DNA from 2 places in the Methylosinus sp. sav-2 genome. Region 1 is predicted to be linked to the other one. Evidence: riboswitches for the same ligand, from Rfam matches in the RefSeq annotation. Region 1 holds a riboswitch; the other holds the start of a gene.

Region 1 (14,777 bases):
AACGGCGAAAGCGAAGCCGATGATACGGCCGAGCAGACGATGGCTCCACTCCCAGGCGAAGATCGTCTTGAACTGCGCGAGGTCCATGTTGGGGAACATCTCGCGATACTGCGGGATTTTTTTGTAATCCTCGAAGGCGGCTGTCCATTGCGCCTCGGAGAGCGGTGGAAGAACGCCCGTTATCGGCTTCCATTCGGTAATGGAGAGGCCCGATTCGGTGAGCCGCGTCGCGCCGCCCACCACCACCATGGCGAAGACGAGCGCCGCTATGACGAGCAGCCACAGGCGCACATCGGTCGCGCTCTCCTCGCTCGGCGGCGCGACGATGGCGGGCGTGGGAGCGGGAAATTGGATCCAGTCGGTCATGGGGCGGCTCGATGTGAGAGGCTCTCGCATGCCAATTAAGGGGAGCCGCGCGCCCTTGTCCACGGGGCCGCGGGACCGAAACGCCGAGGGCGAGAATTTTCCGGCTGAAAAACGCCACGTCAGGGAGGAAAATAGAAGCGCGCGAATCGTCGCGCGGGCAGGGAGCGGAGCGCAGATTTTGACCGCCAAGACCGATGGCGCCTTCCGCACGATCGGCGAGGTCGCGGAGAGCCTCGACCTTCCGCCGCATGTGCTGCGCTTTTGGGAGACGCGATTTTCCGAGATCGAGCCCGTCAAGCGCGCCGGCGGACGGCGCTACTATCGGCCGCGCGACGTCGAGCTGGTCGCGGCGATTCGCCATTTGCTCTATGGCCGCGGCTATACGATCAAAGGCGTGCAGCGCCTGTTGCGCGAGCAGGGCGTGCGCGCGGTGATCGAGAGCGCCCGCGGCGGCGCCGGGCCGGAGCGCGCCGATTTCGACGAGCCCGAGCCGCACGCGGCCGAGGCTCCGCTCTTCTCTTATGGCGAATCGCCGACGCGGGCGAAGCCGCCATCCGCCTTTCACGCGTCGGAAATCGATGAGGAGGAAGCGCCGAGAGCCTCCACCTCTCTGGTCGCGCTGGCCGCGCGCGAGCCGCCGCCCATGCTGACGCTGCCCGCCGTGCGCCTTTCCGAGGCGCCGGCCGCCGGCCTGCGCCCGCAGGATGAGCGGCTGCTGCGGCAGGCTCTGGCCGATCTCGCCGAATGCCGGCGCATGCTGGAGCTGACGCGGCGGTGAATTCCTCGCTACTTCTGCGCTGTCATGCGTTGCCAGCGGCTTCGCCGGCCTCTATAAGGGCGACCATCGGAGTGTAGCGCAGCCCGGTTAGCGCACTTGTCTGGGGGACAAGGGGTCGTGGGTTCGAATCCCGCCACTCCGACCAATCTTCTTTCGAAGTTCCGTTACGGCGCCGCAAGCCGGCGCCCGCGCTCACGGCTTTCGGGCGCCCGCGATGCGGGCAAGCGTCGCTCTCAGCGTCGGCAGGGTTGATAATTCGTCGTCACGCGCGAGTTCGTTACGGTCGTAAACCGTCAGCGAAAGGCGCAGCCCATGTCCGAGACGCTCATCAATCTCATCATCCAGCTCTTTGCCGGCGCGGCCGGCGGCTCAGGCGTCGCTAAGGCCAATAAGAGTTTCGATCTCGGCCCCATCGCTAACGCCATCATCGGCGCGCTCGGCGGCGCGGGCGGCGGCTCCATCCTCACCTCGCTCATTCCGGCGCTGGCCGGGGCGGCGGGCAATGGCTTCGATATCGCCGTTTTCGCCGGACAGCTCGTCGGCGGCGGCGTTTCGGGCGCCATCGTCACGGCCATCGTCGGCCTCATCCGCAACGCTCTCGTTCAGAAGCAGCGGGCGTGACGCTCCTTCGCGCGAGCCCGTAGACGCATCGGCCGAATATCGGCATACCGATTGCGTAGAACGCTTCCAAAAAGACGCCCTCCTCGTGAGGGCGTCGGATGCGGGTTCGTGCGAAAGGGCGAAGACAGTGGCCGATGAAGCATCAGTCTTGAAAGCGCTGGAGAGCGTCGCCGGTCCGGACGGCAAATCGATTGTCGCGGCCGGCCTCGTCAGCGGAGTCAATGTGTCGGGGGCCAAGGCCTTCGTCTCGCTCACCGGCGATCCGGCGCGGGCCAAGGAGCTCGAGGTGCTGCGCGTCGCCGTGGAGGGCGCCGTGAAGACCGTGCCGGGGATAGAGGCGGCGATCGTGACTTTGACCGCGGAGAGGGCGCCGGCGCCCGCCGCGCCGCCTCCGGGTCAGGCGCCGCAGCGCAAGACCATCGCCGCGCTCGAGAAGATCAAATATATCGTCGCGGTTTCCTCGGGCAAAGGCGGCGTCGGAAAATCGACAACCTCCGCCAATCTGGCGCTCGGCCTCGCGGCGCAGGGCTGGCGCGTCGGCCTGCTCGACGCGGATATCTACGGCCCTTCGGCGCCGCGCCTGTTCGGCCTCAGCGGCAAGCCTGAGGTCGTCGGCAATAAGATGATCCCGCTCGAGGCCTATGGGATCAAGATCATGTCCATCGGCTTTCTCGTCGAGGAGGATGTGCCCATGGTCTGGCGCGGGCCGATGGTGGCGCAGGCGCTCGGCCAGATGCTGGGCGAGGTCGCCTGGGGCGAGCTGGACGCGCTCGTCGTCGACATGCCGCCCGGCACCGGCGACGCGCAGCTGACCATGGCGCAGCAGGTGCCGCTCGCCGGCGCGGTCGTCGTCTCGACGCCGCAGGATCTGGCGCTGATCGACGCGCGCCGCGGCGTGGCCATGTTCCAGAAGGTCTCGACGCCCATTCTCGGCATCATCGAGAATATGAGCTATTTCCTCTGCCCGCATTGCGGCGGCCGCACCGACATCTTCTCCCATGGCGGCGCGCGGAAGGACGCCGAGGCGCTGGGCGTGCCCTTCCTCGGCGAGGTGCCGCTCGATCTCACCATTCGCCAGACCTCGGACGCCGGCACGCCGGTCGTCGCCTCCGCGCCGGAAGGCCCGCATGCGGCGATCTACAAGGAGCTCGCCGCCAAGGTGAAGACCCTGCTGGAGACTCAATCGCTCCGCGCCCCGCCGAAGATCGTCATCGGCTGAGAAATGTGAAAAGGCCGGGCTGAAAAAAGCGAAAAGGCCGCGGCCGCCGTCTGGCGGGCCGCGGCCTTTGCTTTTCGCGGGCGAGCCCGGAGGCTCGCCTCACGCGAATGGCGTCAGAGATGGGTCGGGATCAGCGAATTGTCGCCGAGGTCGAATTTATAGCTCCAGCCCACAGTAATCTCGAGTCCGCGCAGCCAGATATTGACATTGGCGGCGGGGTTATAGGCGCCGAATGGCGTCGCCGCCGTCTGCGGCAGCGCCTCGGGGCCGCGCACATTGTTCTTGAAAGCGTAGACGACGGCGAGGTCGAGCGTCGAATTCTTGGTGACGGCGTAGCTGAGACCGCCGCTGACGTGATGCGCGTTGATGATCGGCGCGAGAATGTTGAGCGTCACCGAATTGGTCGGGATCGGATTGGTCACATAATGATAGCCGGCGCGCAGCGCGAGGCCCGGCTGCATGCGCCACTCGACGCCGAACGAGGCCGAATCAGTGTCCTTCCAGCCGAAGCCGGGGCCGCCGGACGAACCGAGCGAGCGGAGCAGCACCGGGAAGCTCGCATTGCTCACGGTCGATACGCCCGAATAGAAGATGTGGCGCCAGTCGGCCATGACGGTCAGATCGGGCGTCAGATCATAGGCGAGGCCGGCGGTGATATTGGCCGGAATATCGAAGCTGCCATGGTCGGCGAAGAGGCCCGAATATTTGCCGAAGCGGGTCATGAACATGGGCGTCGAGCCTGCGACGCCGATGCGGAACTGATCCGTCACCCGCCACTGCAGGCCGAGCCGCACGCCGCCGCCGAACGACCAGTCATATCCATTGTCGGACAGGCGATACATGTCGGAGGAATAGGGCGCGAAGGTCTTCAGCCCCTGCAGATTGATGGTCTGCACCGCGATCGTCGGCGCGACGCCGAGCGACAGCGCGCCGAACTTGCGCGCATAGCCGATGCTGGTGAAGGCCTGCTCGAGATCGACGCCCGCATAGCCGCCGCCGAATGGCCCGCCGAGCGGCGAATGGTAATGGCCGAAGTCGAAAGAGGTGTTGATGCCGCCATTGGCGTAGGACGCCGTGCCCCAGGCCGAGTCGGCGTCGAGCGGCGAGGCATAGGCGTCATGCGGCACGGGGAAGATCGGCCGCCCGCTGCGGACGTCGCCCGGCGCGAGCACCTTGGGCAGGCCGTCGGTCGAATAGCCGCGCTCCGGCAGAAGGGCGGTCAGGCCGAGCTGCATCTGGCGCTCGAGATCGACGAGGCCGGCCGGATTGACCGACAGCGACATGGCGTCCCGCGAATCGGCGACGCCGGCGCCCCCCAGCGCCTTCTGACGCGGGCCATAGCCGATCAGAAAATAGCCGTCCGCCGCCAGCGACGGAGCCGTCAAAGCGACGGTGAGCGCAGCCGCCGAGGCCAGATTACGCCAGTAAAATCCGTTCATTATCTATTGCCCCGCCCAGATCGGTCGCCGTTCACACGCCATTTAGAAGCACTCGGCAACCCGGCGGCGTTCGCACCTTACGACTCACTATTGCCCGAGAATCTATCAGAGCGGGCGGCGTGCGACAGCGTCGTCGCCCGGGCTCTGGTCGATATTTCCGATCCTGTCACGTTTTTGCAACAGCGGTTTCTGCCGAGCGGCGAGTCCAGGTTTCGCTCGAAAAATCAGTCCCCGCTTTTTCGGGACCGGCCCGGCCGGCCGGGCTTGCCGCGATCCGAGGCCACGGATAAAATCACGGCATGGCGAGGGGCGCCTCTCCGAGAGGAGCGGCTGAGAAGCACCCATCGAACCTGATCCGGGTAATGCCGGCGCGAGGGAAGGCCAGCAGGACGCGTCGCCCGATCTTTCGGGACGGCGCGCCCGACTTCATCGCCCGCTGCCCATCCATCCGAACCAATGGAGCGCGACGATGAACGTGCAGGACAAGCGCCCGACGACGCCCCAGAGCGTGACCACCGGACCGATCGGCGCCTCGCGCAAGCTCTATTCCGCGCCGCGCGGCCGCGAGGACATTCGCGTTCCCGTCCGCGAGATCGCGCTTCACCCCTCCGCCGGCGACGCGCCTCTGCGCGTCTATGATCCCTCCGGCCCTTATAGCTGTGGCGATTTCGCGCCCGATCTTTCGGCCGGCCTGCCGGCGGCGCGGCGCTGGCTCGACGGCCGCGCCGGGCTCGAGGCCTATGACGGCCGCGCGGTGAAGCCGGAGGACAATGGCTTCGTCGGCGAGGATCGGCTGGTTCCGCCCTGTCCCGCGCCGCGCGCCATTCGCCGCGCCGCCGGCTCGGCGCCGGTGACGCAGCTCGAATTCGCGCGCGCCGGAATTGTCACCGAGGAGATGATCTATGTCGCGCATCGCGAGAATCTCTGCCGCGAGCGCGCCTTCGCGCAGGCGGGGGAGCGGATCGAGGCGGGGGAGGGCTTCGGCGCCGCGCTTCCGGCTTTCGTGACGCCGGAGTTCGTGCGCGAGGAGATCGCCCGCGGGCGCGCCATCATTCCCGCCAATATCAATCATCCGGAAGCCGAGCCGATGATCATCGGCCGCAATTTCCTGGTGAAGGTCAACGCCAATATCGGCAATTCGGCCATCACCTCCTCGGTCGCCGAGGAGGTGGAGAAGATGGTGTGGGCGATCCGCTGGGGCGCCGATACGGTGATGGATCTCTCCACCGGCCGCAATATCCATAACATCCGCGACTGGATCATTCGCAACGCGCCCGTGCCGATCGGCACAGTGCCGATCTATCAGGCGCTGGAGAAGGTGGGCGGCGACGCCACCAAGCTCGATTGGGAAGTGTTCAAGGACACGCTGATCGAGCAGGCGGAGCAGGGCGTCGATTACTTCACCATTCACGCCGGCGTGCGCCTCGCCCATGTGCCGCTCACAGCGGATCGCGTCACCGGCATCGTCTCGCGCGGCGGCTCGATCATGGCGCGCTGGTGCCTCTCGCGACATTCGGAGAGCTTCCTCTATGAGCGCTTCGACGAGATCTGCGACATCATGCGCCGCTATGACGTCTCCTTCTCGCTCGGCGACGGATTGCGTCCGGGCTGCATCGCCGACGCCAATGACGCGGCGCAATTCGCCGAGCTGGAGACGCTGGGCGAATTGACCAAGATCGCCTGGGACAAGGGCTGTCAGGTGATGATCGAAGGCCCCGGCCATGTGCCGATGCACAAGATCAAAGTGAATATGGAAAAGCAGCTGCGCGATTGCGGCGAGGCGCCCTTCTACACGCTCGGGCCGCTCGTCACCGACATAGCGCCCGGCTATGATCACATCACTTCCGCCATCGGCGCCGCGATGATCGGCTGGTTCGGCACGGCCATGCTCTGCTATGTGACGCCCAAGGAGCATCTCGGCCTGCCCGATCGCGAGGATGTGAAGACCGGCGTCATCACTTATCGCATTGCAGCGCATGCGGCCGATCTCGCCAAGGGCCATCCCGCGGCGCAGGAACGCGACAACGCCATGAGCCGGGCGCGTTTCGATTTCCGTTGGGAGGATCAGTTCGACATTGGACTCGATCCCGACACGGCGCGCCGCTATCACGACGAGACGCTGCCCAAGGAGGCGCATAAGGTCGCGCATTTCTGCTCCATGTGCGGGCCGAAATTCTGCTCCATGCAGATCACGCGCGATCTGCGCGAGGAGGCCGCCGCCATCGCCGAGCGGGAGAAGGGCTTTGCGGAAAAGAGCGCCGAGTTCTTGGAGAAGGGCGCGCAAATCTACGTCGCCGAGTGAGGCGAGCGGGCGATTTTTTCGGCGACCCTCGGGAAAAGCTCCTTTTGCGTCGCAGCAAGGCTTTTCCCGAGGCGCTTTCGGCGCGACACCGAAATGTCAATTACATTGACAGCCGCAGCGAAAACAGCCTATTTGCCCCGCGGGACGATGCGCCCTGTAACAAAATAAGGGACTAATGTTCCAACGTCCAAAAGAGGGAAACGGCAAATGAACATTCGCGCCATTGTGACGGCTGCTGCTCTGTCGCTCGGCATGGTCGGCCCGGTTTTCGCCGGCTGCGACACCAAGGATGAAGATGCGAAGGGCGTCTGCGTCGACAAGTGCTACTTCGAATATATCTCCATCAAGAATCGCTTCTCCTCGACCCCTGCGTCGATCGAGAAGGCCAAGTCCGACAAGGACGCCTGCTATCAGAAGTGCGGCTGCGAGCCGGCCTCGGTGAAGGAGTAATCCTTCCGGATCGACGCGAGTCCTGCCGGGAGCAGCTCCCGCATTCGCGATCGTGACGCCGCCGGGCGCGCGATATTTCGCGCGCCCAGGAGGCGTCCGCCGAATGGCGTTCGATCGGTTTTCGATCGAATGCGCCGCGCGAATATCTCGCGCCGCTATGTGTATGAATTTCAGACAGTGGCCGCGTTTCGGCGCCGCGCAATGCGCTGACGACGATCTCATTCGACACTCGAAAAGTCAGCCACGAAGCGGCGCGCTCGCAAGGCGACGGCGCGCTCCTTATTTCGATTTCATCACTTTCGATGCGAGAACCGGCTTCGTCGTCGCCGACGGAGCTTTCGGTTGTCTCGCGCCTCGGACCCGCTATTGTGCAGCGCATGACTGAGAGACAGCAAGCCGTCATCGGCGTCGTCACCGCCTCCGACCGCGCCAGCGCCGGCGTTTATGAGGACATCAGCGGACCGGCCATCGCCGCCTATTTCGAGAAGGTGCTGACCACGCCGTTCCGCATAGAGCGGCGCCTCATCCCCGATGGTTTCGAGAGCGTGCGCGACACGCTCATCGATCTCGCCGATAATATCGGCTGCGATCTTATCGTCACCACGGGCGGCACGGGGCCGTCGCCGCGCGATCTGACGCCGGAGGCGACGCTCGCCGCCGCGCCGCGCGAATTGCCGGGCTTCGGCGAGCTGATGCGCAAAGTGTCGCTGGCGCAGACGCCGACGGCGATATTGTCGCGGCAATTGGCCGCGCATCGCGGCAAATGCCTCGTCATCAACCTGCCCGGAAAGCCGGCCGCCATAGAGCTCTGCCTCGACGCGGTGATGCCGGCCGTGCCCTATTGTCTAGATCTCATCGGCGCGGCCTATATAGAGACCGATCCGGCGCGCGTCGCCGCCTTCCGCCCGAAGGGCAAATAGCCGCCCGATCGGGTGGGGCGTCTCCCCTTCTCTTTCGCGCATCGGGGCTGTATAGACTGGCCGCCGGCTCGAGTGAGGCCGCGCGGATTCAAAGGGGGCGAGCGTCATGAGCGATGTGCGGCTGGTCGTCGTCGGCGCCGCCGGCCGCATGGGCCGGATGCTGATCGCCGCCGCCGGCGAGACGAAAGGCGTGGCGCTGACTGGCGCGGTCGTAGCGGCCGATTCGCCAGTCCTCGGAGAGGACGCCGGCCTGCTGGCGGGGCGCCCCGCCAATGGCGTGCGCCTTTCCGCAGATGCGGCGGCCACTTTGGCGATGGCCGATGTGGCCATTGATTTTTCGACGCCCGCGACGACTGTGGCGCTGGCCGGGCTCGCGGCGGCGGCTGGCGTCGCCCATGTCATCGGCACCACCGGATTTTCGGACGAGGACCTCGCCACTCTCGCCGTTGCGGCCGAACGCATTCCTGTGGTGCGCTCCGGCAATATGAGCCTCGGCGTCAATCTTCTCGCCGTTCTGGTGGAGCGCGCCGCTAAGGCGCTCGGCTCCGCCTGGGACATTGAGATCGTCGAGATGCACCACCGCATGAAGGTGGACGCGCCCTCCGGCACGGCGCTGCTTTTGGGCGAGGCGGCGGCGCGGGGGCGCGAGATCGCGCTCGCCGAGCATAGCGCCCGCGCCCGCGACGGCCTCACCGGCGCGCGCCGGGAGGGCGACATAGGCTTCGCCTCGCTGCGCGGCGGCACGGTGGTCGGCGAGCATTCGGTTATTTTCGCCGGGGCGGGGGAGCGCATAGAGCTCGCGCATCGCGCCGAGGATCGCGGCATTTTCGCGCGCGGCGCGATCGCCGCTGCAGTTTGGACGCGAGGCCGGCCGGCCGGCCTCTATTCTATGGCCGATGTGCTCGGCCTCGCCGGCGCCTGATCGCGCGCCGCATCGTTCGATTCGAGGGACATAGCCCGCATGGACCGTATACTCGTCCTCCTCCGCCATGGCGAAAGCGAGTGGAACGCCAAAAATCTCTTCACGGGCTGGAAGAATCCCGATCTGACGCCCAAGGGCATAGAAGAGGCGCGGCGAGCCGGTCGGGAGCTGAAGCGCATCGATCTTCGCTTCAATATCGGCTTCACCTCGCTGTTGCTGCGCGCTCAGCACACGCTCGATCTCACCTTTCATGAGCTCGGGCAGAGAGATGTGCCCGTCATCCGCAGCCGCGCGCTCAATGAGCGGCATTACGGCGACCTCTCCGGCCTCAACAAGGACGAGGCGCGCCAGCAATGGGGTGAGGAGCAGGTGCGGCTGTGGCGGCGCTCCTATGACGTCGCGCCGCCCGGCGGCGAGAGCCTGAAGGATACGGTGGCGCGTGTGCTGCCCTTCTATTGCCAGGAGATCCTGCCGCGCGCCCTGCGGGGCGAGCGCGTGCTGGTCGCCGCCCATGGCAATTCGCTGCGCGCTCTGGCTATGGTGCTCGACCGGCTGACGCCCGAATCGGTGTCCTCGCTCGAGATCGCCACCGGCATGCCGATCGTCTACCGGCTCAATTCCGATTCGACCGTCGCGACCAAGGAAGTGCTCGACCGGTGATGCGCGGCCGCTCCGCGCCGGATGGAGCGATCATGTCCGAGATGGAGCCGGGCGTTCGCCTCTATCGCGGCTATTTCGACGAGGCGGCGCAGCTCACTCTGCTGCACGAGCTGGAGCGGATCGTCGCTCGCGCGCCTCTGTTCACGCCGACCATGCCGCGCACCGGACAGCCCTTCTCCGTGCGCATGACCAATTGCGGCCCGCTGGGCTGGCTCAGCGATCAGGCGCGCGGCTATCGTTATGAGGCGCGCCATCCCGAAACCGGCGAGCCCTGGCCGCCCATGCCGCAAATGCTGCTCGACGCCTGGGCGGCGCTGGCCGAGCATCCGCAGCCGCCGCAGGCCTGCCTGGTGAATTACTATGGGCGCGAAGCGAAGATGGGCGCGCATCAAGATCGCGACGAAGCTGATTTTTCGGCGCCGATTCTCTCCATTTCTCTCGGCGCCGATTGCCGGTTTCGCCTCGGCGGCGTGAAGCGCTCCGATTCGTCGCGCGGCTTCGTTCTGTCGTCGGGCGACGTGCTGACGCTGGGCGGCCCGGCGCGGCTGCGCTTTCATGGCGTCGATCGCTTGCTGCCGGAGCTCGCTCCCAAGCTCGCGTCGCCGCTGTTCGCCGAGGGCGGACGCATCAATCTGACGCTGCGCCGCGTTACCTAACGACATTTCAGGCCCCGTTCAGGCGGGCGAGCATATTGTCACCAATAGCGCTCCGATATAGTTTCCCGGCCGCGGGATGAACGATCGGCGCTGGCGTCACGCCCGGGCCGGCAAAACCAAGATAGTCGGTTCCCAGGGGACGACGCTTCGAGGAAAGGAACGAGGATGAAATCTGTGACCAGACTGGCGCTCGCTGCGGGCGTCGTTTTCACCGCCATGGCCGGCCAGGCGATCGCCGCCGGCGATCCCGCGGCGGGCGAGAAGGTCTTCAACAAGTGCAAGGCCTGCCATCAGGTCGGCGAGACGGCGAAGAACGCCGTGGCTCCCGAGCTCAACGGCATCAACGGCCGCAAGGCCGCCTCGGTCGAGGGCTACACCTATTCCGACGCGCTGAAGGGCGCCGGCATCACCTGGGACGAGGCCGCCTTCAAGGAATTCGTCAAGAATCCGAAGGCCAAGGTCGCCGGCACCAAGATGGTGTTCCCGGGCCTGCCGTCCGAGGCGGACCAGGACAATGTCTGGGCCTATCTCAGCCAGTTCGGCGCCGACGGCAAGAAGAAGTAATCCGAACCTTTCGTTCGGTTGGCGAAAGCGGCCCTCGCGGGCCGCTTTTTCTTTTGCCGGATAGGGGCTAAATCCCCTCGTGACCGTATGGAGAGAGAGCCGAGTTGACGCGCAAGCCAGACGAAGTCCCAGCCGAGCTGATGCAGGAGCTCGCGACCCTGCCGGTGTTCTACGCGCTGGAGGGGCGGCGCGTGGTCGTCGCCGGCGGCTCGGATGGCGCGGCCTGGAAGGCGGACCTCGCCGCCGCGGCGGGGGCCTTGGTCGATGTCTTCGCAGCGTCTCCATCGCCGCGCCTGCAGGCCGTCGCCGCGGCGCGCGCGCGCCTCACGCTGCATGAGCGCGGCTGGCGCGCGGAAGATCTCGCCGGCGCGGCCATGGCGCTCGCCGTCATCGAGGACGACGCCGAGGCGCGGGCCTTTCGCGACGCCGCGAAAGCGCAGGGCGTTCCCGTCAATCTCACCGATCGGCCGGCGCTCAGCGATTTTCTGATGGGCGCCATCGTCAATCGCTCTCCGCTCGTCATCGGCGTCTCCACCAGCGGCGCGGCGCCGGCTTTCGCCCAAGCCGTGCGCGCCCGCGTCGAGACGCTGATTCCGTCGAGCTTCTCCGCCTGGACCAGAGCGGCGCGCGCCTGGCGTCCGCGCGTGATGGCCTCGGGCCTCGATTTTTTCGCGCGCCGTGATTTCTGGCGCCGATTCACCCGCGAAGCCTTTGCGCGCGTCGAGCATGCGCCGCAGGACAGCGACCTCGACGCGCTGCTCGAGGAGACGCGCCGCGCCGATGAAGCGTCCACGCGCGGCCGCGTCACTCTGGTCGGCGCCGGGCCGGGCGACCCGGAGCTGCTGACGCTGAAAGGATTGCGCGCGCTCGTCGGCGCCGATGTCGTTCTCTTCGACGATCTGGTGCCCGCCGCCGTGCTCGATCTCGCGCGGCGCGAGGCGGTGCGCATCAATGTCGGCAAGCGCGGCTACGCGCCTTCGGTGAAGCAGGAGGAGATCACCGCTCTCTTGGTGAAGCTCGCCAAGGAAGGTAAGAATGTCGTGCGCCTCAAGGGCGGCGATCCGATGATCTTCGGCCGCGCCAATGAGGAGATCCACGCCATTCGCGCCGCCGGCCTCGAGGCGGAGATCGTGCCCGGCGTGACGGCGGCGCTGGCCGCGGCGGCGGCGCTCGAAGTCTCGCTCACCAATCGCGACACGGCGCGCCGCGTGCAATTCGTCACCGCGCATACGAGCGACGGCAAATTCCCCGAGGACATAGATTGGCGCGCGCTCGCCGACCGCCGCGCCACGACAGCGGTCTATATGGGCAATCGCACGCTTCCCGCTCTGTCGAAGCGCCTGCTCGAGGAAGGCATGGACCCTGGGACGCCGGCCTTTCTCATCGAGCGCGCCAGCACGCCGCAGCAGCGCATCATCGCCGGCACGATCGGCGATCTGCCGCAGCGCGTCGCGCAGGAGACGCTCGAAGGGCCTTGCCTCGTGCTGATCGGCGCGACGCTGCGCGGGTGAGCGTTCAATATTTGAACGACAATGTCGCCGAAATAGAGCGCGGCTCGCCGCGATAGAGCGCGCCGCTGGATGTGAAATTCGGCCGATCGGTGAGATTGCTGGCGCTCACATCGAGCTTCCAATGCTCGTCGAAACGATAGCCGAGCGAGGCGCCGAGCATCTGCTGCGGCGCGAGGGTGAAGCCATAGACATTGGGCAGCGTCGCCTCCGCCGCGCTGGCGTAATAATAGCTCACGCCCAGCTCCAATCCGCGCAGCGCATCCCATTCCGGCTTGTAGTCGAGGCTGACGCTGAAGACGCGGCGCGGCGCGCCGAGGAGATCGCTGCCCGCTTGCGAGGGGACATTGGAGTCCTTGGCGACGACGGCGTGCAGAAATGTGGCCGCGCCGCTCGCCTGAAGGCCGGGGAGAATTTCGCCCGAGAGGTTGAATTCCACGCCATGGCTGTGCTGCCGTCCGGTGACGAGGGCGTAAAATCCGCTGGGAGCGGCCGGATCGGTGATGGCGACATGATCGCGCGTCACATCGAACAGGCCGACTTCGAAACGCGCTTTATATTCGGGAAAGCGCCGCTCGAAGCCGATCTCATATTGCGTGTCCTGCTGCGGCGGCGGCGCATCGCCGCCTCTCACGCGCACGGATATGTTGGGAATGAGCGAGCGGCCGTATGCGACGAAGAAATGCGTTTTTTCGTCTGGCCGAAACAATAGGCCGCCGCGCGGGCTGAAATAGCCGCGCGTTCCTTTGCCCAGCGTGGAGGAGGAGGTTCCAGAGAGCGCGCCGAACGGATCGAAGACGGTCTCGCGTTGCGCCAGGAGATCATAGCGGCCGCCGAGCAGAATGCGCCATTGCGGCGAGAGATCGACGAGATCCTGCGCATAGACGGAGCGGCTCCATGCGCGCGCTGCGCCATTGGCCCATTGCGCGCCGGAATAATCGACGCCGAGCGGATAGGCGGGCGCGCCTATGTCGATGTCCGGCAGCGGATCGCGCGCGAATTTTTCGTCATGGCCGTAGAAATAATCCCAATGCTCGAGGCCGAGAAAGACGCTGTGCCCGACATCGCCCGTCGTGAAGCGTCCGTTCAGCCGCAATTGCGCATCGAAATTTCGCGACGCCTGATGCGTTTGCACCGGGCGCCCGAGCGTCACCGAATGGAGGCCGTCATAGCCCCAACCGAGAAACCAGCCGTATGTGCTGCCGTTCAGCGAATAATCGACGACCGATGTGAGCGACCAATCGGAGTCGAAGGCGTGCTCATAGGTGAAGGTGAAATCCGCCGAATTCGGATTTTCGTGCTCATAGACCGGCGCGCCGGCGTAGAAGGAGCGCGGCGCGTGCAGAAAGATCGGCGCGGCGGGGACGCCGTCGCGATAGACGAAACGCGCGGCGTGATATTCCGCGCGCAATGTCGCCTTGTCGCCATTGTCGAGGATGAGCGCCGCCGACGGCGCGATGAGAAAGCCGCGCGAGCGCACATAATCCACGAAGCTGCCGGCGCTCTGCGCGAAGCCCGTCATGCGAAACAGCAGCGTGTTGGCGTCGTTCAGCGGCGTATTCACGTCGAAGGTCGTGCGATAGACGTCATATGCGCCGATCGTCGCCGTTCCTCGCGCGAAAGTGTCCGTCGTCGGCGCCTTGCGAATGTAATTCGCCGAGCCGCCATAGCCGCCGAGCGCCTTGCCGAACAGCATGGCGGAGGGGCCTTTATAGAATTCGACGTGATCGATGGTCGAGAGATTGACGTCCTGCGCGCTGAAGCCATGCGCGGCGCCGTCGAACAGGGTGAGCCCGCCGGGAAAGCCGCGCATCACGAAGCCCGGCGAATAGCCGGAATCGGCGACCGACGCATTGACGAAGACGCCGGCGACATCCTTGCCGAGACTCTTCGCCTTCGGAGCGTCGTCCTTCTCCTTTTTTTCTCCCGGTCGCATTTGCGCGACGCCGACGCTCGCTTCCTCCGTCGCCTCCTCGCAAAGAGCGGGCGCGGGCAGAGCGAAGACAGAGATCATCGCTATGTCGCGTAGGCTTCGACGCAGACGATAGGAAGAAAGCACGCTGGACAGCGTGTCTCGCCTCTCGCTCCGATCAAGCAAAAACAAGGGATCTACGCTCGTCGGGCGACGCTCTGCGTGCGTCGCCCGAGAATATGCGTCAGGATGAAACCTCACATGAACCTCACGGCGAAACGCGCTGCTGAACAGAGCAAAACTCACCCCGGCGCAGCATGCCGCTCTCTTATAACGCACTCGCTTTCGACTGCAATCGAACGACCAAATTCATCGGCGAATCTTTCACCAACCTGTCGTGTTACTTTCGCGAGACATTTCTGAAAATGCATGCGCGGCCGAATGCGCTTTGCGCGCCGCG
Region 2 (14,777 bases), on a different contig from region 1:
AGGCGATATCCTTGCCGAGCTTCTTGGCCAGAAACTCCGCGAGCTTGTTCTCGAACCCCTCTCCGGCGCTGTTGGAAAAGGGAAGATTGCTCGGATCGGCGCAGACGCGCAGAATCTTGGGGTCGATCAGCTCGATCGAGCCGCGCGCGTCATCGACGCCCCCTTGAGGACGCGCCACGAGACCGGGCGATTGAGACTGTGCCGGGGCCGTCGCGAGCAAGCCCGCGACGGCGACCAGGGAAAATGTGAGACGACGCGACATGACGAGCCCTCGGCCGGTTCCGCCGCCAGCCGGCGCGCGAAGCCTCGACTGACGCTCGATCACTATTTGGCGCTCATGCACTTCGCTTCGGCCTCGGCGAAAGCCGGCGGCTTCTCTGCCTTCTTCTCCGGACGGCCGCGGCCGACCGCCTCGGTCGAACGGGCGCGGAGATAGATGTAGAGGTCGTCGATATAGCACATGGCGTTCTTATTGTCGGCGAAAGCCGGCATGACGCTGTCATTGCCCGCCTGCTTGTTCTCGCGGCCGCCGACGACGATGCCGTAGAACTCCTCGTAATTGAAGTTCTTGACCGAATTCTTCAGCGCCGGCGCATAGGTCGAGCCCTCGGCGTTGGGGCCGTGGCAGACGTGGCATTCGGCGTGATAGCGGCGATAGCCGGAGAAAGTGTACCAATCGACCGTGCCGTCGGCCTGCACCTTATAGGTCGGCTTGCTCTGCGCGTCGAACCACTTGCCGTCCACTTCCTTGACCGCGGTCGGGTCTCCCGGCGCTTCGGCGCGCACGGTCGTTCCAACACCCATGAAGACGCTCAGGGCAAGTGCCCCGACGAGCGGCAGTCTCATCACGCCATCCTCCAGCAGTTTCCATCCACACAAACAAGGCGCTCGGCGCGCGCCAGGAGCGTTCGCCGAGCGCTGATCTTTTTATTGGCCGTATCAGTTCGCCGGAGCGACGATCGGCAGAGCGTAGTCGGGCAGAGAGAAGACGGTCAGCACGCCGCCGAGAGCGGTGTAGTCGGACAGCGCCTTATAGCCGCCGACCGCGCCGAGGCCTTCGTTGCTCTTGGACAGGCCGGCCGCGAGGCCGATGCCGGCCCAGCCGCCGACGCCGGACAGAACCGCGACATACTGCTTGCCCTTGTGCTCATAGGTCATCACATTGCCGATGATGCCCGACGGAGTCTTGTACTTGTAGAGCTCCTTGCCGGTCTTGACATCGACGGCCTTCAGATAGCCCTCGAGCGTGCCGTAGAAGGCGAGACCGCCGGAGGTCGTGACCGTGCCGGACCAGACCGAGAACTGCTCCTTATTGGACCAGACGATCTTGCCGACGCGGGCGTCCCAAGCGATGAAATTGCCCATGTGGCTGTCGCCGGGCGGCGGGAACATCTCCAGCGTCGCGCCGACATAGGGCTGACCCGCGGTGTAGCTGACGCGGAAGGGCTCATAGTCCATGCAGACGTGGTTGGTCGGCACGTAGAACAGGCCCGTGTCCGGATCGAAGGACGCCGGCTGCATGTCCTTGGAGCCGAGAGCCGCCGGGCAGACGCCCTTGGTGTTGACGTCCTCGCCGTTCTGCTGCGTCGAATATTTCGAGACGACGAGCGGACGGCCATAGGTCGGCGAGTTCTTGTCCTGATCGACCTTGGTCGCCCAGTTGACGGCCGGATCATACTTCTCGGCGACGAGCAGCTCGCCGGTGACGCGATCGAGCGTGTAGCCGAAGCCGTTACGATCGAAGTGGACGGCGGTCTTGCGAGCCACGCCGCCGATCGTCTGATCGGCGAGGATCACCTCGTTGATGCCGTCATAGTCCCACTCGTCGTGGGGAGTCATCTGATAGACCCACTTGGCGACGCCGGTGTTGAGGTCGCGCGCCCACAGGGTCATGGACCAGCGATTGTCGCCGGGACGCTGCGCGGGGTTCCAGGTCGAGGGGTTGCCCGAGCCGTAGTAGATCAGGTTCAGCTCGGGGTCATAGGAATACCAGCCCCAGGTGGTGCCGCCGCCGATCTGCCACTGATCGCCTTCCCAGGTCTTCAGAGACGAATCCTTGCCGACCGGCTTGCCGAGGAAGGTGGTCTTCTCGGGGTCGAGCAGAACCTCGGAGTCCGGGCCTTCCGAATAGCCGCGCCAAGCGAGCTTGCCATCCTTGACGTCATAGGCGGTGATGCTGCCGCGCACGCCGAACTCGCCGCCGGCGATGCCGACGAGGACCTTGTCCTTGAAGACGTGCGGAGCGGCGGTCGAGGTGGCGCCCTTGGACGGATCGCCGTTCTTCACCGACCAGACGAGCTTGCCGGTCTTGGCGTCGAGAGCGACGAGGGTGGTGTCGGCCTGGGCCAGGAAGATCTTGCCGTCGCCATAGGCGAGACCGCGATTCACGGTGTCGCAGCACATGACCGGAACGACGCTCGGATCCTGCTTGGGCTCATACTTCCAGAGGATCTTGCCTTCGTTGTTGAGATCGAGGGCGTAGACGATGTTGGGGAACGGCGTATGCAGATACATCACGTCGCCGATAACGAGCGGCGCGCCTTCGTGGCCGCGCAGCACGCCGGTCGAGAAGCTCCAAGCGGGAGCCAGCTTGCCGACGTTCTCGGTGGTGATCTGCTTCAGCTTCGAGTAACGCAGATTGGCGTAGTCGCCCGTCGGCAACGCCCACTGCTTCGGGTTCTTCTGGAGATCGAGCAGCTCGTCGGCGCTCGCCACGCCGGCCCCGAACAGCGCGAGGATCCCCACCGAAGTCGACAACAACAGCTTATGCATGAGCTTTTCCTCCTGACGACATCACCGTGCAAAAGGCCCGGCCACGCCGCCGACATCGCGCCTTTCCGACGCCCTAAGGCTTTGGGAAGCCGTTTCCTCGTTTTTGCCACGGCGATCGGGCGGAAACGCCGCGCCCGCAGCCCCGCCCGTATCTCCGTCGAGACGCTTTCCGGTTCCCGGCCGGAAAGCCTCTTTTAGGTCGGAAACGGCGGGATAATATGTCGCACGGAATTGAAGCGCAATCCCCAAATCCTGTTCCCGACTTTCCTGATTTCGCGCGTGAAACGGGCGAAAAACGAGGCTGAAAAACCGATGCTGCAACGCACTATTCGAGGGCTCGCGATTGCGTTTCTCTGCCTCGTCGCGAACGGCGCGAAAAGCTTCGAGCTGACCGAGATCGCGCCGGGAGTCTTCGTCCATCAGGGCGTGACCGCCTTGATGTCTCGCGATAACCTCGGCGGCATCGCCAATCTCGGCGCCATCGTCGGCGCGGAGGCGGTCGCGGTCATCGACACGGGCGGCAGCCGCGCGGAGGGCGAGGCTTTCCTCGCTGCATTGCAGCAGCGCACGACCAAGCCGATCCGTTATGTCATCGACACTCACGTCCATCCGGATCATATTTTCGGGAATATTGCCTTTCGAGACACGGGAGCCGTCTTCGTCGGGCACAAGAATCTCCCGCGCGCCATGGCGACGCGCGGCCCGCACTATCTCTCTTCTTTCCGCGAGACGATGGGCGCCCTGCTCGACGATGTGATTCTGGTTCCGCCGACCCTCACCGTCGAACGCGAGACGATTCTCGATCTCGGCGGCCGCAAGATCGCGCTGAAGGCCTGGCGCACCGCTCACAGCGATTCCGATCTCACCGTGCTCGATCCGCAGAGCGGCACGCTCTTTACCGGCGATCTCTTGTTCCTGCAGCATGTCCCGATCATCGACGGCAGCCTTTTGGGCTTTCTGTCCGTCATCGAGGAATTGCGGAAGATCGAGGCGGTCCGCGTCGTGCCGGGCCATGGGCCGGCGGTCGCTCCCTGGCCGCAGGCGCTGGAGGCGCAAAAAGCCTATCTCGACCATCTCACCCGCGATTTGCGCGCCGATATCGCCAGAGGGGAGACGCTCGCGCGCGCGGTGACGACAGCCGGCCGCGGCGAAAAGCCCAATTGGCTGCTGTTCGAGGATTATCACACGCGCAACGCCACGGCCGGCTTCGCCGAGCTGGAATGGGAGGCCCCTTGAGCCGGCCGCGCCCACAGCGCTATGATTCCAAAAAATACCGGAGGAACGCAGATGAGCCCTTGGACCGCGAGCCTTCACGCTCGCAAATCGCCGAATGAGAGCGAGCCTGAAGGCTCGCGGTCCCTCCTGCGCCCCATCGCAGCGGCCGCAGCCCTCTGCCTTTGGGCCGCCGCCGCCTCGGCCCAGGAGCCGAAGATCGATCCCTGGCCGGGCCTCGTCACCGATATTTTCCACGATCGCGCGATCACCTCGCATGAGGGCGTGGTGGCGCTCGACGCGCCGAAGCGGGCCGAGGACGCCGCCATCGTGCCGATGACCATCTCGCTGCTCGAGCCGGGCCTGCGCGCGGCGACGCTGGTGATCGACGAGAATCCCATGCCCATGGCGGCGGCCTTCTCCTTCGGCGAGGGCGCCGGCGTCGCGAAGATAGAAACGCGCGTGCGCGTGAACTCCTACACCAATGTGCATGTCGTCGGCCAAACGGGCGATGGCGCGCTGCATTCGGTGGTGAAATTCGTGAAGGCCTCGGGCGGCTGCTCGGCCCCGGCGATCAAGGATCAGGACGAGGCCAGCGCCAATCTCGGCAAAATGAAATATCGGGAGTTCGCCAGCGAGAATCCCGCCCTGCGCGAGGCGCAGATCATGATTCGCCATCCCAATAATTCGGGATTGCAGATGGACCCGATCACCCGCGCCTATATTCCGGCTCATTATGTCGACAAGGTCGAGGTGCGGCAGGGCGAGGCGCTGATCTTCTCCATGGAGGGCGGAATTTCCCTGTCGGAGGATCCGAGCTTCCGCTTCGCCTACAAGCCCAATGGCGCCAAGGTGATGCGCGTCGAGGCGCGCGACAATCAAGGCAATGTGTTCAAAGGGGAGTGGCCGATCGGCGGAGCGTCGTGAGACGCTTTTCGTCCGTCGCCGCCACCCACTCGCGGGCGCGCGCCTCCGGCTCCGCGGCGCGCAATATATCGGTGACGACGCAGGCGCTGTCCGCCCCCGCCGCCAGCGCCGCGCTGGCGCGCTCCGGCGTCAGCCCGCCTATGGCGACGAGCGGAATCTCGCCGATGCGGCGTTTCCAGACGCCGATTTTATCGAGCCCCTGCGGGGCGAAGGCCATTTGCTTCAGCAGAGTCGGATAGATCGGCCCCAGCGCGATATAATCGGGGGAGAGCGCCAGCGCCCGCTCCAGCTCGGCCTCGTCATGCGTGCTGACGCCGAGCCTTATTCCATGGGCGCGGATCGCGGCGATATCGGCCGTGTCGAGATCGCCTTGGCCAAGATGCACGAAATCGCAGGAAAGATCGATGGCGAACCGCCAATAATCATTGACGACGAGCAGCGCGCCATGGGCCGCGCAAAGATCGCGGGCGCGGGCGGTCTCCTCGCGCAGCGCCGCCTCCTCGCGATCCTTGACGCGCAATTGCACGAGCCGCACGCCGCAAGGCAACAGCCGGGGCAGCCAATCGGCGGAATCGACGATGAGATAGAAGGGATCGAGCAAAATCGCGCTCATGACGGGATGACGCTCGAATGAGAGGCGACGCGCCCCACCCTCCCCTTCAGGGGGAGGGTCGGCCTGCGCAGCAGGACGGGGTGGGGTTCGCCGCCCGAGACTCGGGGGCTCACCCCCTCCCGAGCGCCTTCGGCGCTCGACCTCCCCCCTCCAGGGGGAGGTGGGAACGAAAGCGCGCTCATGCCTCGAGTCCGTCGTCGAAGGCGCGGCCGAGCACGGGCGTCGAAGGCGCCGCCATGTCGCGCGGCTCCATCAGGCCGGAGAGATAGGCCGCCCGGCCAGCCTCTATGGCGAGCGAAAAGGCCCGCGCCATGGCCACCGGATCGCCGGCGCGCGCCACCGCCGTGTTGAGCAGAGCGGCGTCGAATCCCAGTTCCATGACCGCGGCCGCCTGCGAAGGCGCGCCGAGGCCGGCGTCCACGATGAGCGGCGTATTGGGAAAATGCGCGCGCAGCGCTCTGAGGCCGAAGAGATTATTGATCCCGCGGCCGGAGCCGATCGGCGCCGCCCAGGGCATCAGCACGCGGCAGCCGGCGTCCAGCAGCTTCTCCGCGACGACGAGATCCTCGGTCGTATAGGGAAAGACGCAAAAGCCGTCATCGCTGAGGATGCGCGCCGCCTCGACCAGGCCGAAGACGTCCGGTTGCAGCGTGTCCTCCTCGCCGATCACCTCGAGCTTGATCCAGCTGGTTCCGAACAGCTCGCGCGCCATTTGCGCGGTGGCGACGGCCTCCTTGGCCGTGCGGCAGCCTGCGGTGTTGGGCAGCACGCGCACGCCGAGCTCGCGAATGAGCCGCCAAAAGCTCTCGCCCGCGCGCGAGCCCCCGGCCTCCCGCCGCAGCGAGACGGTGACGATCTCCGCCCCCGCCGCGCGGATCGCCTCGGCGAGAATGGCGGGCGAAGGATAGCGCGCCGTGCCCAGCAGGAAGCGGGAGGATAGTCTCGCATCATAGACGACGAGGTCGTCGGGCATGCTCATTAAACCTTCACCCTCCCTGCCGCGGCGTGACGATCTCGATCGTATCGTCCTCGACCAGCAGCGTCTCGCCGCGATCCTTGCTGCGCACGAATTCCTGATTCACCGCCGTCGCGACGGTCTGCTCGCTAAAGCCCAATTCCTCGATGAGGCGTTCCAATGTGGGCGCCTCGATCTCAAGCGTCTGCCCATTCACCCTGATTCGCATTCATGACCTCCGGGAAGATATCGCCCGTGAAGAGAAAACGCGCGACGCGGCGCGCCAGCGCCGGCGCCAGAAGAAATCCATGCCGATAGAGCCCGTTCACATAGAGCGTCCGGCCCTGGCGCGAAATGCGCGGCAGATTGTCCGGGAAGGCCGGCCGCACATCCGAGCCCGTCTCGACGATCTCCGCCTCGGCGAAAGCGGGATGAATCGCGAAAGCCGAATTGACCAGCTCGACGATGGAGCGCGCCGTGACGCGGGAGCGCTCCTCATTCTCGATCATTGTCGCGCCGACCATGAACACGCCCTCCCCGCGCGGCACCACATAGACCGGATGGCGCGGATGCAACATGCGGACGGGGCGGGACAATTCGATCTCCTCGCTGCGCAGCACGAGCATCTCGCCCTTGACGCCGCGCAGCTCCGCCAGCTCGCCGCGCGCGGCAAAGCCGCGGCAATCGACGATCCAATCCGCCCGTGGAACGGAATCGGCGCAGAGCCGGATGCGGACATTGTCCATTGTCTGCAAATGTTCGAACAGCGCCGCCATCGCCGCGCGCGGCTCGAGATGCGCCTCCTGAGGAAAATAGAGCCCGCCCGAGAAACGCCCGGCCAGCGCCGGCTCGAGCGCCGCGAGGCCATCCGCGTCCAGCCGCTCGAACCGCCGGGTGCGGCGGGAGAATTCGATCAGCTCGGCGCGGTCGCGCGGCGGCGCGACGACGAGGCTGCCGGCGACTTTCGCGACAGGAATGTCCTTGGTCCAGAAGGCGAGCGCCTCCTCGCCGAGCGTCGCGACGATGGGCTCGGCGCTCTCCAATTCGCACCAGGGCGCGATCATGCCGCCGGCGTAATGCGAGCAGCCGCGGCCCGGCTCCGCCGCTTTCTCGATCAGCTCGACCTCAGCGCCATGCGGCGCGCCGGCGCGGGCGATCTCGAAAGCCGCGGTCAGGCCGGCGACGCCGGCGCCGATCACGCCGATCAGCATCGATGCGGCCCGATAGGGCCGAGGAATATCAGGAACATGCGGCCTCCCTACGCCAGCGCGAACTGGATCAGGTTCGAAGGGTCGCCGAGCCGCTTTTTAAAAAAGCTATTCGGCCTCTCAGCCTCTTGCCACGCGCAAAGCGCGCCAGCGGCGAGGCTCCCCTGGGCGAGACCGAGATTTGCGCAGGAACGGCGGCGCGTCAAGCGGGGCCGCGATGGCTTTGCAGTAAGGAGGCCGGCCGTCGTCATTGCGAGCGAAGCGAAACAATCCAGAGCCGGGGGCGGCCCCTGGATCGCTTCGTCGCTGCGCTCCTCGCGATGACAGCGCTACTCCTGCGGGGCGCGGGCGGTGATCGTCAGAGCATGAACGCGCGTCGCCAGCTCCTCGGCGAGCAGCGTGTTGACGATGCGATGCCGCTCGACGAGCCTCTTGCCCGCGAAAGCCTCGCTCACCACCTCGACTCGAAAATGGCTTTCGCCATCCTGGTGGTGGCCGCCATGCCCGGCGTGCTTGTCAGACTCGTCGATCACCTTCAAGGTGACGGGCGCGAGCCCTTCGGTCAGCTTCGAACGGATACGGGCCTGGACGGCGCCGATATTGCCTTGCTCGGCCATAGTGGAATCCTCCTCGTCGCCTCGGTCCAAGCAAAATTCCCGCCGATTGAAATTGACGTCGGGTTCCGCTTGCAGCCTGCGGCCAGTCTACCATAATGCAGCGCCATGGATTTGAATTCGCCCCTCTTCGATCGTATCCGCGTGAAGCCCGAGCAGAGGCAGGAGCGCCGCGAGACTCGTTTTCGCTGCGACGCCCCCGGCTGCGAGGCCGAGGGAGCCCATCGCGCGCCCATGGGACGGCTGCGCGAGGGGCAATATTTCTGCTTCTGCCTGGAGCACGTGCGGGAATATAATAATTCATACAATTACTTCAACGGAATGAGCGACGAGGACGTCGCCCGTTACCTGAAGGACGACGCCACCACCGGCCATCGCCCCACCTGGTCCATGGGCGTGAAGCGCGGACAGGCCTCCTTCCGCGAGGACCCGCTGCGGCCCGACAATTTCGCCGATCCTATGGGCCTCTACCGGCAGCGGGCGCATCGCGCCCGGCCGCAGGCGGAGGCCAGCCCGCGCTATTCGGCAGTGACGATCAAGGCGCTGAATGCTCTCGGTCTCGATGAGACCGCCGGTGCGGAGGCGATAAAGACGCGCTATAAGGAGCTCGTCAAACGTCACCATCCGGACGCCAATGGCGGAGATCGCTCCTGCGAGGAAAGACTGCGGGAGATCATTCACGCATATAAGACGTTGCGGGCCGCCAAGCTCGTTTGAACAAGCGTTTGACCAGGCCTTGCCGGCGCGAATGTCGCGAGCGCGCGTCGGCGAAACGGAGGATCAATGTCAACCCCAAGCGACAAAGCGGCCGGGTCCGCGCCCCTGCCGGACCTCAAAGTCTCCGTGCGCCAGCTGTTCGGCATCGACTCCGATCTCGAGGTTCCCGCCTATTCCGAGCGGACCGAGCATGTCCCGGACAAGGATCCCGACTATCTCTTCGACCGCGAGACGACGCTCGCCATTCTCGCCGGTTTCGCCCGCAACCGCCGCGTCATGGTCACGGGCTATCACGGCACCGGCAAATCGACGCATATCGAGCAGGTGGCCGCGCGGCTCAACTGGCCTTGCGTGCGCGTCAATCTCGACAGCCATGTCTCGCGCATCGATCTCGTCGGCAAGGACGCGATCGTGCTGAAGGACGGCAAGCAGGTCACGGAGTTCCGCGACGGCATTCTGCCCTGGGCGCTCCAGCACAATATCGCGCTCTGCTTCGACGAATATGACGCCGGCCGTCCGGATGTGATGTTCGTCATTCAGCGCGTGCTGGAAGTCTCCGGCCGGCTGACGCTGCTCGATCAGAACCGCGTCATTCGTCCGCATCCCGCCTTCCGCCTGTTCGCCACCGCCAATACGGTGGGCCTCGGCGACACATCCGGCCTCTATCACGGCACGCAGCAGATCAATCAGGGCCAGATGGACCGCTGGTCCATCGTCTCGACGCTCAATTATCTGCCGCATGACGCGGAGACCAATATCGTGCTCGCCAAGGTGAAGAGCTTCAATGCGACCAAGGAAGGCCGCGACGCCATCAATAAGATGGTGCGCGTCGCCGACCTCTCGCGCAACGCCTTCATGTCCGGCGATCTCTCCACGGTGATGAGCCCGCGCACGGTCATCACCTGGGCGGAGAATTCCGAGATATTCGGCGATGTGGGCTTCGCCTTCCGGCTCACCTTCCTGAACAAATGCGACGAGCTCGAGCGTCCGCTCGTCGCAGAGTTCTACCAGCGCTGCTTCGGCAAGGAATTGCCCGAGAGCGCGGTGAATGTGGTGATGTCCTGAACAGCGCTTTTCCGTCATTGCGAGGAGCGTAGCGACGAAGCAATCCAGGGCCGCCCCATGGCTCTGGATTGCTTCGCTTCGCTCGCAATGACGGAAAAAGCATCGCGCCTGATTGCAGTCAGCGCTTCTTTCCATCCCGCGCCAGCAAATCTGGCCGCCTCGCGCGCGTCAGCTCGAGCGCGCGCTCATGGCGCCAGCGCGCGATCTTGGCGTGATCGCCGCAGAGCAGAATGTCGGGAATGGCGCGGCCCTCGAAATCGCGTGGCCGCGTATATTGTGGATATTCGAGCAGACCACTCTCGAAGCTCTCTTCCTCGCCCGAGGCCGACTCGCCCATTATGCCCGGCAACAGGCGCACGCAGGCGTCGACGAGCGCCATGGCCGCGATCTCGCCGCCCGAAAGCACATAATCGCCGATCGAGATTTCCTCCAGCGCGCGCGCCTCGATGATGCGCTCGTCCACGCCCTCGAAGCGTCCGCAGAGGATGATCGCGCCCTCGCCTTCGACCAGCGCGCGCACGCGGCTCTGCGTCAGCGGCGCGCCGCGCGGGCTCATCAGCAAGCGCGGTCTCGCATCGCCTTCCGGCGCGGCCGCGTCGATCGCCGCGGCGAGAACATCGGCGCGCATCACCATGCCGGGACCGCCGCCGGCGGGCGTGTCGTCGACAGCGCGATGACGGCCGAGGCCATGCTCGCGAATATTGCGAGCCTCGAGCGACCAGAGCCCGCGCGACAGCCCGTCGCCCGCGAGCGACAGGCCGAGCGGACCGGGGAACATTTCCGGGAAGAGAGTGAGTATCGTCGCGCGCCACATGGGGCGGGTTATGGCATGGGGGCGCGGGACGGGAAAGGCGGCGCGCTTTCGCCCGCGATGGTTGCGAGCTAGAGTTTCTCTCGCGGGCGCTCACCGCCACGAAAGGCCGATATGTCGCCGACGCTGTTTCGCCAAAGAGGATATCGGTTCTATTTCCTCTCGCGTGAGGAGCCGAGGGCGCATGTTCATGTCTACCATCCAGACGTCGAAGCCAAGTTCTGGATGGATTCGGAAATCGCGTTGGCGCGCAATCAGGGGCTGTCGGCTCAGGCCTTGCTGGAAATCGAGATCATGATACGAGAGCATGAAAAGGAGATCAGGGATGCCTGGCGTCGACACTTCCCCGGTTGAAGTCTCGGGTGTGACGAAGCTCGGCGTCTGGCTGCGGCTGGACGATGAGCAGCTCTTCATGCCTTTCGACCAGTTTCCGTGGTTCCGCACGGCCGCGGTCTCGCAGATATTCGAAGTGGAACGGCTAAATCCGCAACATCTCTATTGGCCCGAGCTGGATGTCGATCTGCATGTCGACTCCATTCGCCACCCCGAAAATTTTCCGCTGGTGGCGCAGCCGCCGCGATGAGGACGGCTATCCCTCTTCCCCTGAAGGCGCATCGCCCTCGATCTCGAGCGGCGGCTCCACCACCACGCGGCCGCCGGCCAGATCGACGATCGGAACCACGGCCTTGGTGAAGGGGAAGAGCAGCGTCTCGCCGCCGGCGGGCGGACGCACTTCCAACAGATCGCTCGCGCCGAAATTGCGCACGGCGATCACCACGCCGAGCGTCTCGCCGGCGGGCGTTTCCGCGCGCAGACCTTCGAGATCGGCGAGATAGAATTCGTCTTCCTCCGGCTCCGGCAGCGCCGCGCGCGGAAGATAGAGCTCGACGCCGGTCAAAGCCGTCGCAGCCTCGCGGTCACGCACGCCCTCGAGACGCGCGACGAACATGTCCTTGCCGATCGGCCGCAGCGAGGCGATGACGAAACGGCGCGCGCCGCCGGCGTCGAACAAGGGACCGTATGTGGAGATCGCCGAAGGATCGGCGGTGAAGCTCTGCAGGCGGATTTCGCCGCGCACGCCATGCGCGGCGCCGAGCCGGCCGAGGAGTACGGCGTTTTTCATGGGAAAGCGAGCCCGAAGGCTCGCGGTCCAAAACACGCAAAGCATCGCTGCACGAGCGAAGCGCTCCAGAGGCCGCCGCGCGGCCCAGGGTCGCTTCGCTTCGCTCGCAAGGACGGCGTCATCAGGCCGAGGCGGCCTCGGCGGCGGCGGCCGCAGCGGCGGCGCGCTCCTGCGCCTTCTTCTTCGGCTGGGCCTTCTGCGGATTGCTGCGCGCCTCGCGCTTGCCGACGCCGACGCTCTCGAGCAGACGGGCGACGCGATCGGTCGCCTGCGCGCCCTTGGCGATCCACTCCTGCGCCTTCTCGGCGTCGAGCACGAGACGATCGGCGGCGTCCTTCGGCTTCAGCGGATCGAACGTGCCGAGACGCTCGATGAAGCGGCCATCGCGGGGCGAGCGCGAATCGGCGACGACGACGCGATAGAAGGGACGCTTCTTGGCGCCGCCGCGGGAGAGTCTGATCTTCAGGGACATTTGGTTCTTCCTTTGTGAGCGAGTAGCGAATAGCGAATAGCGAATAGCGAGTAGCGAGTAGCGTGAGCGAACTATTCGCTACTCGCTATTCGCTACTCGCCCCTTCATTTCTTCTTCCCGAACGGATTCAATCCGCTCAGAAAACCTCCGCCGCCGCCGAGCCCGGGCAGGGTCGGCTTGGCGGAGAATGCGGAAGCCGGCGGCGCAGCGGGAATGCTGGGGCCGGCGCCGGGCGGCAGGCCGCCGCCCATTTTCTTCTGCAATTGCGCGAGCTGCTCGGGCGAAGGCGCCTGCATCCCGCCCATGCCCATCATCTGCGCGGCCTTGGCCATCATGCCGCCGCCCTTGCCGCCGCCCATGGCTTTCATCATGTCGGCCATCTGGCGGTGCTGCTTCAGCAGCTTATTGACCTCCTCCACCTTCGCGCCGGAGCCCGCCGCGATGCGGCGCTTGCGCGAGGCTTTGAGAATGTCGGGATTGCGCCGCTCCTTGGGCGTCATCGACAGAATGATCGCGCGTTGGCGCTTGAACATCTTGTCGTCGATGTTCGCGGAGGCGATCTGCTCCTTCATCTTGGCGACGCCGGGGAGCAGCCCCATTATGCCGCCGAAGCCGCCGACCTTCTCCATCATGGCGAGCTGATCGGCCAAATCCTGCAGATCGAACTTGCCTTTCGCCATGCGCTCGGCGGCGCGCTGCGCTTGCTCCTGATCGACGGCGGCGGCGGCTTTCTCCACCAGCGCGACGATATCGCCCATGCCGAGAATGCGATTGGCGATGCGCTGCGGCGAGAATTCGTCGAGCGCATCCATCTTCTCGCCGGTGGCGATCAGCTTGATCGGCTTGCCGGTGACGGCGCGCATGGAGAGCGCCGCGCCGCCGCGGCCATCGCCATCGACGCGCGTCAGCACAATGCCGGTGAGCCCGACGCGATCGTCGAAATTCTTGGCGAGATTGACCGCGTCCTGACCGGTCAGCGCATCGACGACGAGCAGAATTTCATGCGGCTTGGAGACGGCCTTGATCTGCGCCATCTCCTCCATCAGCGGCTCGTCAATGTGCGTGCGGCCCGCTGTGTCGAGCATCACCACATCATAGCCTTCGCGCCGCGCCGTCTCCTCGGCGCGCTTGGCGATCTTCACCGGGTCCTGGCCGGGAACGATCGACAGAGTGTCGACCTCCACCTGCCGGCCGAGAATGGCGAGCTGCTCCTGCGCGGCCGGGCGCTTGACGTCCAGCGAGGCCATCAGCACGCGCTTGCCGTGGCGCTCTTTCAGGCGCTTGGCGATCTTGGCGGCGGTCGTCGTCTTGCCGGCGCCCTGCAGGCCGACCAGCATGATGGCGACGGGCGGGGCGGCGTCGAGGTCGATCGGCTGCGCGGTGGAGCCGAGAGTCTCGACCATGACGTCATTGACGATCTTGACGACCATCTGGCCGGGCGAGACCGACTTCACCACATTGGCGCCGACGGCCTTGGCCTGCACGCTGTCGGTGAATGTGCGCACGACATCGAGCGCGACATCCGCCTCGAGCAGAGCGCGGCGGACCTCGCGCAGAGCCTCGGCGACATCGGCGTCCGAAAGGGCGCCGCGCCGCGTGAGCTTGTCGAATATGCCGGAGAGCTTGTCGGAAAGGCCCTCGAACATGCGGTTCTCCCAGGGAGCGAGTAGCGAATAGGAAGTAGCGAGTAGAGCCGAAGCTCGATCTCTTCGCTACTGCCTATTCGCCACGCGCCCGTCCAAAGCAAAGCGCGCCCGGGGGCGCTCAGCGCTGCCGGACGTTGGCCCTACGCCTCTTGGGCGAATGGGCGGGTCATAGGTCATCTCTGACGAGATTGGCGCGTTTTTAGGCGCTGGGGGCCGGGAAGTCAACGCGGCGCGTGGCGGGCGTTCCACCCTCCCCTTCAGGGGGAGGGTCGGCCGGCCATAGCCCGGCGCTCGCGACGGGCGTTCTTTCAGAACGCCCTACGGCCGGACGGGGTGGGGTGCAACGCCCCAGACTCGGGGGTTCACCCCCTCCCGATCGCCTTCGGCGCTCGACCTCCCCCCTCGAGGGGGAGGTGGAAACGCCCTTCCCGTTTATCTCGTGCGCGAGGGCTACGAATTAGGATTATCATCCCCCCACGCCGAAGCGCCCGGCGCCTCGCGGCGGCGGGGGAGGAAGGGCGGTTCGGGACGCTCCGGCCCCTTTCGGCCGCAGCGCGAAGAGATATTCATCGGTTCCGGAGCGTCCCGAAACGCGGCTTCGCCTTCTCGTCGACGTCCCGAGGCGTTTTCGGACCCGCGAAT

Evidence for each region. Region 1 has a riboswitch for thiamine pyrophosphate ahead of thiC (phosphomethylpyrimidine synthase ThiC). Riboswitches for the same ligand answer to the same signal wherever they lie in the genome.
Region 2: it holds a riboswitch for thiamine pyrophosphate, as region 1 does, so the genes downstream of both, EDE12_RS04820 (FAD-dependent oxidoreductase) here and thiC (phosphomethylpyrimidine synthase ThiC) in region 1, are expected to answer to the same signal.

The regions. Positions count from the first base shown of each region.
Region 1 covers NZ_SOEJ01000004.1:209,448-224,224, reverse strand. The annotation lists gene EDE12_RS10870 (COX15/CtaA family protein) at 1-366, opposite strand, end outside; gene EDE12_RS10865 (MerR family transcriptional regulator) at 545-1,144, shown strand; tRNA gene EDE12_RS10860 (tRNA-Pro) at 1,212-1,289, shown strand; gene EDE12_RS10855 (hypothetical protein) at 1,457-1,765, shown strand; gene EDE12_RS10850 (Mrp/NBP35 family ATP-binding protein) at 1,893-2,984, shown strand; gene EDE12_RS10845 (outer membrane protein transport protein) at 3,098-4,423, opposite strand; TPP riboswitch at 4,719-4,819, shown strand; gene thiC (phosphomethylpyrimidine synthase ThiC) at 4,893-6,725, shown strand; gene EDE12_RS10835 (hypothetical protein) at 6,933-7,175, shown strand; gene mog (molybdopterin adenylyltransferase) at 7,553-8,095, shown strand; gene dapB (4-hydroxy-tetrahydrodipicolinate reductase) at 8,202-9,017, shown strand; gene EDE12_RS10820 (2,3-bisphosphoglycerate-dependent phosphoglycerate mutase) at 9,057-9,677, shown strand; gene EDE12_RS10815 (alpha-ketoglutarate-dependent dioxygenase AlkB) at 9,710-10,333, shown strand; gene EDE12_RS10810 (cytochrome c-554) at 10,499-10,897, shown strand; gene cysG (siroheme synthase CysG) at 11,002-12,408, shown strand; gene EDE12_RS10800 (TonB-dependent receptor) at 12,413-14,419, opposite strand; gene EDE12_RS10795 (PepSY-associated TM helix domain-containing protein) at 14,702-14,777, opposite strand, start outside.
Region 2 covers NZ_SOEJ01000001.1:1,030,148-1,044,924, reverse strand. The annotation lists gene EDE12_RS04860 (substrate-binding domain-containing protein) at 1-262, opposite strand, end outside; gene EDE12_RS04855 (c-type cytochrome, methanol metabolism-related) at 325-804, opposite strand; gene xoxF5 (lanthanide-dependent methanol dehydrogenase XoxF5) at 940-2,772, opposite strand; gene EDE12_RS21745 (hypothetical protein) at 2,794-3,192, opposite strand; gene EDE12_RS04845 (quinoprotein relay system zinc metallohydrolase 2) at 3,085-4,008, shown strand; gene EDE12_RS04840 (quinoprotein dehydrogenase-associated SoxYZ-like carrier) at 4,060-4,911, shown strand; gene EDE12_RS04835 (thiamine phosphate synthase) at 4,877-5,524, opposite strand; gene EDE12_RS04830 (thiazole synthase) at 5,703-6,503, opposite strand; gene thiS (sulfur carrier protein ThiS) at 6,511-6,708, opposite strand; gene EDE12_RS04820 (FAD-dependent oxidoreductase) at 6,677-7,690, opposite strand; TPP riboswitch at 7,718-7,863, opposite strand; gene EDE12_RS04815 (BolA family protein) at 8,017-8,304, opposite strand; gene EDE12_RS04810 (DnaJ domain-containing protein) at 8,410-9,018, shown strand; gene cobS (cobaltochelatase subunit CobS) at 9,085-10,083, shown strand; gene trmD (tRNA (guanosine(37)-N1)-methyltransferase TrmD) at 10,202-10,897, opposite strand; gene EDE12_RS04795 (DUF4160 domain-containing protein) at 11,009-11,248, shown strand; gene EDE12_RS04790 (DUF2442 domain-containing protein) at 11,220-11,477, shown strand; gene rimM (ribosome maturation factor RimM) at 11,484-12,017, opposite strand; gene rpsP (30S ribosomal protein S16) at 12,139-12,489, opposite strand; gene ffh (signal recognition particle protein) at 12,594-14,135, opposite strand.